Regions from separate parts of the Nocardioides exalbidus genome, predicted to be linked through region 3. Evidence: riboswitches for the same ligand, from Rfam matches in the RefSeq annotation. Region 3 holds a riboswitch; each other region holds the start of a gene.
What was found. Region 3 has a riboswitch for cobalamin ahead of BLV76_RS05185 (magnesium chelatase subunit D family protein). Riboswitches for the same ligand answer to the same signal wherever they lie in the genome.
Positions count from the first base shown of each region.

Region 1 (3,264 bases), 2.3 Mb from region 3:
ATCGAGGCCCGGGTCGAGGCAGGCGAGCGCCTGTAGGTCCCGGCCGGCCGTGGCCTCAGGCGCGGGCGAATCGTCGACTCGTCGGGACGAGACCGGCCGCCACCGGCGCGAGCAAGCACGCCGCAGCCGCCACGAGCAGCACGGGGCGGACCCCGAACGCCTCGATCGCGGGCGCCATCAGCGCGAGCCCCAACGGCGCGAGCCCGTAGGAGACGAGGAAGTCGAGGGACGACACGCGGGAGAGCCTCGCCGGGTCGACCTCGCGCTGGGTCGCCGTGAACCACGGCACGTTGAAGACCTCGATCCCGACGCCGCACACGACGTAGGCGGCCACGACCCATGCCGCCCCGAGGTCGAGGGCGAGCGCCAGCGGCGCGAGCGCGTATGCCGCCAGGCCCGAGAGGGCCACCCACCCCTGGTTGGTCGGGCGCCACCACGCGACCACGAATGCGCCGCCCAGGGCGCCGAGGGCGTACGCCGTGGCGACCGCAGCAACCAGGGCCGTCCCGTCCCCACTGTCGCGAGCCACCAGGGGGACGGCGACCGCGGTGACGGAGTAGCCGGTCAGGATCACGGTGGCGAGGGCTCCGAGGCCACCCAGGAACCACGGGTGACGATGGGCTTCCTCCAGGCCTTCGGCGAAGTCCGCCGCAAAGCTGCTGCGCTCCGACCCAGGGGGCCTGCTGGCGCGACGGGTCGACGGGGAGCCGGAGGGTGTGACGCCGGCTGCCAGCAGCCAGATCCCTGCTGTCCCCAGCAGCAGCGCAGGGGGATCGAGGACTGTGGAGGCGAGTCCGGTGATCGCCGGTCCAGCAAGCACGCTGACCCGCACGGCGATGCTGATCGCTGCGTTGGCGCCCTGCCGTCGTTCGGGTGGGACGAGGGCACCAGTGCCTGGAAGGCCGGTCGGCACGCGCCCTGCCCGACGCCCACGGCTGCCGCTGCTGCGAGGCCGAGCACGGTGAGCGAGGAGTGCACGGCGAGGGCGAGGAGGGCTGAGGACAGCGCCGCACCCGCTGCTGCGACTCCGACGACCGAGCGGCGCGGGTAGCGGTCGGCCAGCACTCCCGCGACTGGCATGACCACGAGGAACCCGACCGTGCGAACCGCCAGGAGCCCGCCGAGCTGACTCGCCGTCAGAGTGGTGTCGACCAGCGCCAGGCCGAGGACGAACGGCATCGACCAGGTGGCGACGCCGGAGGCGGTGGTGGCGACCCAGAGCCGTACGAAGGCCGGGTCGAGGCGAGGTGTCACGCGCGCATCCTCGGGTTGTTGCAAACAATTCGCAACAAGGTGGTGCTCCCGGCTGATCGTGACGACCGGCAGTGCTAGCGTTCGGGCCGAGTCGAACGCATCCTCTGGGATGCCAGGGAACTCCGGTGTGAATCCGGGACTGGCGCGCAGCGGTGAGGGAGACAGCGGCGCTACACGCCACTGGGAGAGATCCTGGGAAGGCAGCGTCACTGGTTGATTCCCGAGTCCGAAAACCTGTCGGCTCACGTGTCCGTCACCTGGGCCCTCGCGATCGGGGTTCGAGACCCGAGAGGCCCGCAGTGGACCCGTCATCCCTCCTGCCCGCGCACCCCCTGCCCCGGACGCGGGTGCGACCGTGACGCACCGACCCGGCAGATCGTCGAGGTCCAGGAGGCGCCTGCCGTTCTGGCCGCTGGTCGTGGTCCTTGCCCTCGCGTGGGCCGCGAGTGCCGTGATGTCGTTGGCCTTCGGGTCCGAGCGGATCCCGGTCGCCGAGGTCGTCTCGACGGTCAACGACCGCTTCACCGGCGAGCAGCCCGGCCGCTGGGACATCATCGTCTGGGAGCTGCGCGTGCCGCGCGCCCTGATGGCGCTGGTCGTCGGCGCCGGGCTCGCGGTCGCGGGCGCAGGCATGCAGACGCTGGTCCGCAACCCGCTGGCGGACCCCTACCTGCTCGGCATCAGCTCCGGCGCCTCGGTCGGTGCGACGGCCGCGATCACGACGGGTGTCCTCGGTGGCTTCGGGATCTACGCGGTCTCGACCGGCGCGCTGCTCGGTGCGGTCGGCTCGGCCCTGCTGGTCTACCTCGTCGCGACCGCCCAGGGCGGCCTCACGCCGTTGCGACTGGTGCTCACCGGTGTCGTGCTGTCCTCGGGCCTGTCGGCGATCGCCTCGTTCCTGGTCTTCATGGCCGACGACGCACGCGCCGCGAACTCGGTGCTGTTCTGGATGCTCGGCAGCGTCGGAGGCGCGACCTGGGAGAAGCTGTGGGTCCCGGCCGTCCTCGTGCTGCTCCTGTCCGCGGCGATGATGTCGATGCACCGATGGCTCGACGCACTGGCGGCGGGCCCGGAGACCGCTGCCGCACTCGGGGTGAACGTCGCCGCCCTGCGCACGACGCTGTTCGTCGGGCTCGCCGTGCTCGTCGGCGTGCTGGTCGCGGTCAGCGGCGGCATCGGCTTCGTCGGCCTGATCGTCCCGCACGCCGCCCGCCTGGTCGTGGGCGCGCGGCACAGGGTCGTCATCCCGGTCGCAGCACTGGGCGGGGGAGTGTTCCTGCTGTGGGTCGACGTGCTGGCGCGGCTCGCTGTCCGCCCGCAGGAGATCCCCCTCGGGGTCGTGACCGGCGTCGTCGGCGCCCCGCTCTTCCTGCTCCTGATGGGGCGCGGCACCTACACGTACGGCGGTGAGAGGTGAGTCGCCTCGCGCTCAGGCTGAGCGGCGTGTCGGCCCGGCTCGGCGACCGCGAGGTCCTGCGTGACGTCGACCTCGAGGTGCCTGTCGGGGCACGGCTCGGGGTGGTGGGTGTCAACGGTGCCGGCAAGTCGACCCTGCTGCGGGTGCTGGCCGGAGCACTGTGCCCGAGCGAGGGCACGGCCTACCTCGCCGACGAGTCGGGCGAGCTCCGCGACCTGCACCGCACCAGCGCCCGCGACCGCGCCCGACGGCTCGCCTTCGTCCCCCAGGAAGAGCTCGTCTCCGCCGAGCTCCTCGTCGGGGAGATGGTTGCGCTCGGCCGCGTCCCCCGCACCCGCCCGTGGTCGCGCGGTGGCAGCGACGAACGGGCCATCGTGGTGGCTTCGCTCGAGGCAGTCGGCCTCGCCGACCGGATCGACGACCCGTGCGACCAGCTCTCGGGCGGTGAGAAGCGCCGCGCCGTGCTGGCCCGTGGTCTCGCCCAGCAGTGCCCGCTGATGCTGCTGGACGAACCGACCAACCACCTCGACGTGGCCTGGCAGCAGCGCCTGCTGCACACCGTCGCCCGCGAGGCACAGACCCTGGTCGTCACC
Region 1 is NZ_FNRT01000002.1:3,340,313-3,343,576, forward strand. It holds gene BLV76_RS16430 (DUF1684 domain-containing protein) at 1-36, shown strand, start outside; partial or broken gene BLV76_RS16435 (MFS transporter) at 56-1,179, opposite strand; cobalamin riboswitch at 1,330-1,510, shown strand; gene BLV76_RS16440 (FecCD family ABC transporter permease) at 1,709-2,671, shown strand; gene BLV76_RS16445 (ABC transporter ATP-binding protein) at 2,698-3,264, shown strand, end outside.
Region 1: it holds a riboswitch for cobalamin, as region 3 does, so the genes downstream of both, BLV76_RS16440 (FecCD family ABC transporter permease) here and BLV76_RS05185 (magnesium chelatase subunit D family protein) in region 3, are expected to answer to the same signal.

Region 2 (3,264 bases), 2.3 Mb from region 3:
GGTCGTGGTCGCCGAGCAATGCGCGCACGGACTCGAACGACACGTAGGCGGCCAGTGCGAAGAACGACAGGGCCATCAGCCGCAGGGCTTGCCGCTCCCGCGTCTCCGGGAGGTGGTGGCGGAACTGCCACAGGATGACCAGCCCACTGGACACCTCGACCACCGAGTCCAGCCCGAATCCGACGAGGGCGACCGATCCGGCGGCGAGACCCGCGGTCACGGCGATGGCCGCCTCGACGACGTTGTAGGCCACTGATGCGCCGGCGAGGAGCTGTGCGCGACGCCCGAGACGCCGGCGGTCGGCGACGCTCAGGAGGGCGACGTCCGTGGTCATCGCCGGCGCGCCTCGACGCCGTAGGTCCCGCACAGCGTCACCGCGTCGCCGGTGAGCGCGAGCATGCGCTCCGCGCACGCCAGGATGTCCATGGTCGCCTCCGGGTGGGTGAGGGAGTAGAGCGAGGCTCGCCCCTCCGGTCGCACCTGGGCGATGCCGCAGTCGACGAGGCATCCGAGGTGCTGCGAGACCGTCGACTGGGCAAGGCCCAGGTGTCGGACGAGGTCGACCACCCGGTGCTCTCCCAGCGCGAGGTGCTGGACGATGGCGAGCCGCGAGCGGTCGCTGAAGCCGTTGAACAGGCACGCGGCCGCCGTCAGCGCCGCAGTCTCGGCGATCGGTCGAGTATCGGCATCCACCTGTGTCATCGGCATGTGCCGATGTTGTCACCTCGAGAGCCGCTGCGTCCAGACCGGGTCGTAGTCGGGGTGCGCCCCGTAGCCGAAGAGCAGGAGCCGGAGCTCGCGCCGCGGCGGGAGCAGGCCGGATCGCAGGGTCACCAGGACCTCGTCGATGACCGCGACCTGGGCGGCGAGCCCGGGTCGCAGCAGGTCGCCCTCGCGCGACGACTCGCGCTCCCAGAGCAGCGCGAGGTCCTCGGTGAGCCGGTCGACCAGGAAGACGGCGAGCGAGGTCAGGTCCGTGTCGAGGTGCCGCACGATCACACCTTCGTCGCGGTGGACGACGGCCGGAACGGCGAGCGCCGCAGGCTCTCGGGCAGGTCGGCGACGCCCGGTCCGCCGGCGTGCACCCAGTCGGCGATGGCCGACGCCTCGTGGCGTCCGTTGAGCAGGCCGAGCCAGACCGGCCGCGCGCCGTCGCGGCGGGCGCCCGGGGAGGGGCTGACCACGACGACGTCGGAGCGCTCGCACGGCCCGAGGCAGTCCGTGACGCGGACGGTCGCGGCGTCGCCGAGGAGCGTGCGCAGGGTGTCGAGCCGGGCGGCGTGGTCGACCAGCGGTCGCTTCTTCGTCGTGCCGCAGCAGCAGCCGCGGCAGACGGTGACGGTGGGTCGGTCTGCTCGTGCGAGGGGTCGGTCCATCGGTCCTGCGCTCCATCTCTCGTGGAATCGTCATGTGCGGAAATGGACGCAGGCGGTCTCCTGACTCCTGGGTCGAGCGCTGTTCCCGGCCTTCCCGGACCGTGCGGTCCAGTGGCGTGTTCGGGCGCAGCTCCCCAGTCACAGTGGCGAGGACCGTGTCGGGCTTGCACCGACTTCCCGGTCTGCGTCTGGCGGCGAGTCTAGGGCAGCGTCAGTCCCCGGAAGGACGTGGCGCGACGCCGGACCTGGTCCGCGCGTCGACGACCTCGTCGAGGTAGCGCACCACGACGGCCAGTACCGCCGTGACGGGCACGGCGAGGAAGGCGCCCGAGATCCCGAACAGGGTGCCGCCGAGGGTGACGGCCAGCAGCACGACGGCGGCGTGCAGGTTCATCGACTTGGACTGCAGGATCGGGGACAGCACGTTGCCCTCCACCTGCTGCACGGCGACGATGAGCGCGAGCGCCAGCAGGGCGCCGGTGGGGCCGTTGGACACCAGCGCGATGAGGACGGCGATCGACCCGGCGACGAAGGCGCCGACGATCGGCACGAAGCCGGCGAAGAAGGTGAGGACAGCCAGCGGGATCGCCAGCGGGACGCCGATCAGCAGGAGCCCGCCGCCGATGAGGACGGCGTCGATGAGCGACACCAGGGCCTGGGTCCGGATGAACCCGCCCAGGGTCGCCCACGCGCGGTCGCCGACCTCGGCGAGGTGCCGCCCGGCGGTGGGGCCGGCGAGGCGGCGTACCCACGGCAGGAACCGGGAGCCGTCCTTGACGAAGAGGAAGGTCAGGATCAGCACCAGCACCAGGTTGACCAGGCCGTTGGTGATCGCGGAGACCCCGACCAGCACGCCCGAGGCGATGGTGCCGGCGGACCCGGTCAGCTTCTCCTGCAGGCCCTGGAGCCCGGCGTCGATCTGCTCCTTGGAGACGAAGTCGGAGCTCTGCACCCAGTCCTGCACGTGCTGGAGCCCCTCGCTGGCGCTGTCGACGATGTCGCCGCCCTGCGAGGCCACCGACGGCGCGATCGTGTAGCCGACCCCGACGACCACGAGGATGGCGCCGAGGACGGTGACCCCGGCGGCGAGCGCGTTGGGGAACCTGAGGCGTCGGCGCAGGAACGAGGCGACCGGCGCCAGGACGGTGCAGAGGATCAGGGCCATCAGCACCGGGAAGATGATCACCCAGGCGTACTTGATGACGAGTCCGACCAGCACCAGCCCGAGGGCGATGCCGACGAAGCGCAGGCTCCACCGCGCCGTCCACGACAGGCCGTGGCCGATGGTCTCCTCGCGCGACGGCGGCGCCGGGACGGGCGCAGGCGTGGGGGCGGGTTCGGGAGTACGTCGTCGAGCCATGACGACACCTTGTCAGTCTTCGCCGCGGTCGCTACCACCCGCGTGGGTCGTGGACCCCGAGACAGCGGTCACACGCAGGTGGCTCAGGTGCCGCAGAAGGTCTGGTAGCCCGCGAACGACTCCGGCGCGGGGTCGGCGTACGCCTCCAGCCCGGGGCGTGGGACGTACGGCTCACGGACCGCGTCGAGCAGCCGGTCGAACGGACCGAGGTCACCACCGGTGGCGGCGGCGAGGGCCTCCTCGACGAGGTGGTTGCGGGGGACGTAGACCGGGTTGACGCGGTCCATCGCGTCGGCGTCGGGGGCGAGCGCGAGCCAGCGCGCGGCCCAGGCGTCGTACGCCGCCAGGTCGAGCACGAGCCCGCGCGCGGCCTCGACGTCGCCGCGGGCGGCGCGACCGAGCGCGCGGAAGAAGCCCGTGTGGTCGACGTGGTTGTCGCGCATCAGCTCGACGAGGTCGCCGGCCAGGCCGGCGACGACGTCGTCCGCGAGGCCGTCCGGCAGGCCGAGCTTCTCGCGCATGCCGCGC
Region 2 is NZ_FNRT01000002.1:3,277,817-3,281,080, forward strand. It holds gene BLV76_RS16140 (cation diffusion facilitator family transporter) at 1-334, opposite strand, end outside; gene BLV76_RS16145 (ArsR/SmtB family transcription factor) at 331-708, opposite strand; gene BLV76_RS16150 (hypothetical protein) at 721-993, opposite strand; gene BLV76_RS16155 (hypothetical protein) at 996-1,376, opposite strand; cobalamin riboswitch at 1,430-1,556, opposite strand; gene BLV76_RS16160 (AI-2E family transporter) at 1,588-2,736, opposite strand; gene BLV76_RS16165 (protein adenylyltransferase SelO) at 2,820-3,264, opposite strand, start outside.
Region 2: it holds a riboswitch for cobalamin, as region 3 does, so the genes downstream of both, BLV76_RS16155 (hypothetical protein) here and BLV76_RS05185 (magnesium chelatase subunit D family protein) in region 3, are expected to answer to the same signal.

Region 3 (3,264 bases):
CCATGCTGCCGCTCGCGTCGACGCAGAAGAGGACGAGGTTGGCCTCGCGTCCCTCCCGTCGAGCGGTCCTCAGATCACCGTCCTGGAAGAGGATCCGGCCGCCCTGGCGCCCTCGTGCCTGCTGGTGAGGAGCCGCTGCCCGGATCGTCTCGATCAGGTGCAGCCCGCCGTTGCCGGTCGGGTCGGCGCCGATCCGCCGTCCGTTGCTCGTCAGCGCGCGGCTCCGCTTGCCCGACTCCCCGGCGCCGGTCCCGTGCACCTCGAACCGCTTCACCTTGTAGGGGTCCGCCGCCCCGATGACCGACGTCTGACCCGCGCCACTCGGCCGTGAGTCTCCCGGAGACTCAACGTCGGTCGGCTCGTCGGACGTCATGGAATCGCTCGGTTCGGACCGGGGATTCTCATGACGTCCGCTGTCGTCGGTGTCGCTCTCGTCCGGCTGGTCGGGCGTCATCGACTCCGGTTGCTCGGACGATCCGTCGTCATGACCTTCCGGGTCGGGCTCCGGCGGAAGCGGCGGCTCCGGGTCCGGCTCCTCGTCCCCGAGGATCTGGTCGAGCAGCTCCTCGTCGAGCCCGGGAGCGTCGAACGGATTCCGCCGCCGCCGGTGAGGCAGCGCCAGCAGCGCCGCCTGCCGGATGTCGGCCCGGGTGACGTGGGTCCGCCCGTTCCAGGCGGCGTGCGCGATCGCGGTCCGGGTCGTGACGATGTCCGCGCGCATCCCGTCGACCTTGAAGGCGGCGCACACCTCGGCCACCTTGGTCAGCACCGCGTCGGTCAGCTCGACCTCGGGGAGCAGCTTGCGGGCGGCGGCGATCCGGTCGGTCAGCGCGCGCTCGGCGTCGGCGTACGACTCGACGAAGGCATCGGGGTCGGCGTCGAAGGCGAGCCGACGTCGTACGACCTCGGCGCGCAGCTGCGGGTCGCGCGGTGCGGCGATCTCGACGGTGAGGCCGAAGCGGTCGAGGAGCTGGGGGCGGAGCTCGCCCTCCTCGGGGTTCATGGTGCCGACGAGCACGAAGCGGGCGGCGTGGGCGACCGAGACGCCGTCGCGCTCGACGGTGGAGCGGCCCATCGCGGCGGCGTCGAGCAGCAGGTCGACGAGGTGGTCGTGGAGGAGGTTGACCTCGTCGACGTAGAGGATGCCGCGGTGCGCGCGGGCGAGGAGGCCGGGCTCGTACTCGGCGACGCCGTCGGCCAGCACCTTCGAGAGGTGGAGCGAGCCGAGCACGCGGTCCTCGGTGGCGCCGACGGGCAGCTCGACGAGGCGTACGGGCCGGGTCTCGGTCTCAGCGTCGCTTCCCCAGGCCCCGTCGGGCGACGTCTCGCCGGGAGCGGAGGAGAAGCGGTCGCCGGCGACCACCTCGATGGGCGGCAGCACGGTGGCGAGGGCGCGGACGGTCGTGGACTTGGCCGTGCCCTTCTCGCCGCGCACGAGCACGCCGCCGACCTCGGGGGAGATCGTGGTGAGGAGGAGGGCGAGCGTCATGTCGTCGCTGCCGACGACTGCGCAGAGGGGGTACTGCTGTGGCATGGGGGCTCCCGCTCTCGTTGCCAGGTTGGAACTGGTCAGCGGGAGGCCGGTCTTCGGACTTCCCGGATCGCCCTGTTGGACGTCTCGAGTCACCGCAGCGGGCCCTGTGCCGGACTTTCACCGGCTTCCCAGATTCTCCCCAAGCTTCGGGGCACCTCTCGCCTTGTCCGCGTCACGATAGCGTCTGCGGCCATGTCGTCCACTGCAGTGCCGTTCAGTGATGGGCCCAGCGAGATCGTGGTCGTCGGGATCGGCGCCGACGGCTGGTCCTCGCTCTCTCCGTCCTCGCAGGCGCTGGTGCTCGAGGCGTCGGTGCTCTGGGGCGGGTCGCGTCACCTCTCCCTGGTGCCCACTGTTGACGGTCAGGTGCGGGTGCCGTGGCCCTCTCCGCTGGCGGCCTCCCTGCCTGCGCTGCTCGCTGAGTACGCCGGGCGCCCGGTCGTCGCGCTCGCCTCCGGGGACCCGCTGGTGTCGGGCATCGCAACCACGCTCTTGGAGCACGGCGCCCCGGTGCGGGTGGTGCCTGCTGTCTCGTCGGTCGCGTTGGCGCGGGCGCGGATGGGGTGGTCCTCCGAGTCCTGCGAGGTCGTCTCGCTTGTCGGTCGTCCCTTGGAACGTCTGGTGCTAGCCCTGGCACCGGGTCGTCGGATCCTGGTGCTGTCGTCGGACGCCTCGACGCCGGCTGCGCTGGCTTCGCTGCTGACCACGTCGGGCTGGGGTGCGTCTTCTTTCACGGTGCTCGGGGACCTCGGCTCGCTGTCCGAAAGTTTTCAGTCAGGCGTCGCCTCCTCCTGGTCCGCGCAGTCACCGGCGCTGAACGTCATCGCCATCGAGGTCTCCGGCAACGGTCTGGCCTCCTGGGCCCCCGGCCTTCCCGACTCGGCCTTCGAGAACGACGGCCAGCTCACCAAGCGTGACCTCCGCGCCTCGGCCCTCGCCCGCCTCATGCCCGCCCCCGGCCAGCTCCTCTGGGACGTCGGCGCGGGTGCCGGCTCGGTCGGCATCGAGTGGATGCGCACCCACCCGTCTTGTCGGACCATTGCCATCGAGTCCGACCCCGAGCGCGCGGCGCGCATCGGACGCAACGCTCACGCTTTGGGCGTCCCCGACCTCCAGGTCGTCGAAGGCCGCGCCCCCTCAGCCCTCACCGGGCTCGAAGCGCCGGACGCCATCTTCATCGGAGGCGGCGCCACCCGCGAAGGCGTACTCGACGCCTGCCTCGCCGCCCTCAAACCCGGCGGCCGCCTCGTCGTCCACGGCGTGACCCTCGAGACCGAGGTGTTGTTGGCGAAGGCGTACGCCGACCATGGCGGGGAGCTCATCCGGATCGGCGTCGAGAACGCAGCACCAGTCGGCACCTTCACGGGCTGGACACCCGCTCGCGGAGTCACTCAGTGGGCCCTGCGGCAGGCACTTGCCTGAAGCACGACACGTGCTGCACTCCGCCTCTGTGACGCGTCCGGAGCGCTGCCGAGCAACCATGGGCGATCGGCTCAACGCCGCAGTGTCAGCACGACGCTCACGGCGGCGTAGTAGACCACGTACAGCAGCGACAAGGCGGTGACGACGACGCTCGGATCGGGGAACTGCACCAGCATCACGGCGTAGGTCACCAGCCACGACCCCGCCAGGACGAGGTTGAGGCCGCGGGCGGTGGCTGTGCGGGAGGGGTAGACGTACTTGATGGGTACGAAGACCAGCACCACGCAGGTCAGGAGCAGAGCTGCCGT
Region 3 is NZ_FNRT01000002.1:998,793-1,002,056, reverse strand. It holds gene BLV76_RS05185 (magnesium chelatase subunit D family protein) at 1-1,534, opposite strand, end outside; cobalamin riboswitch at 1,562-1,708, opposite strand; gene cbiE (precorrin-6y C5,15-methyltransferase (decarboxylating) subunit CbiE) at 1,727-2,956, shown strand; gene BLV76_RS05175 (CDP-alcohol phosphatidyltransferase family protein) at 3,028-3,264, opposite strand, start outside.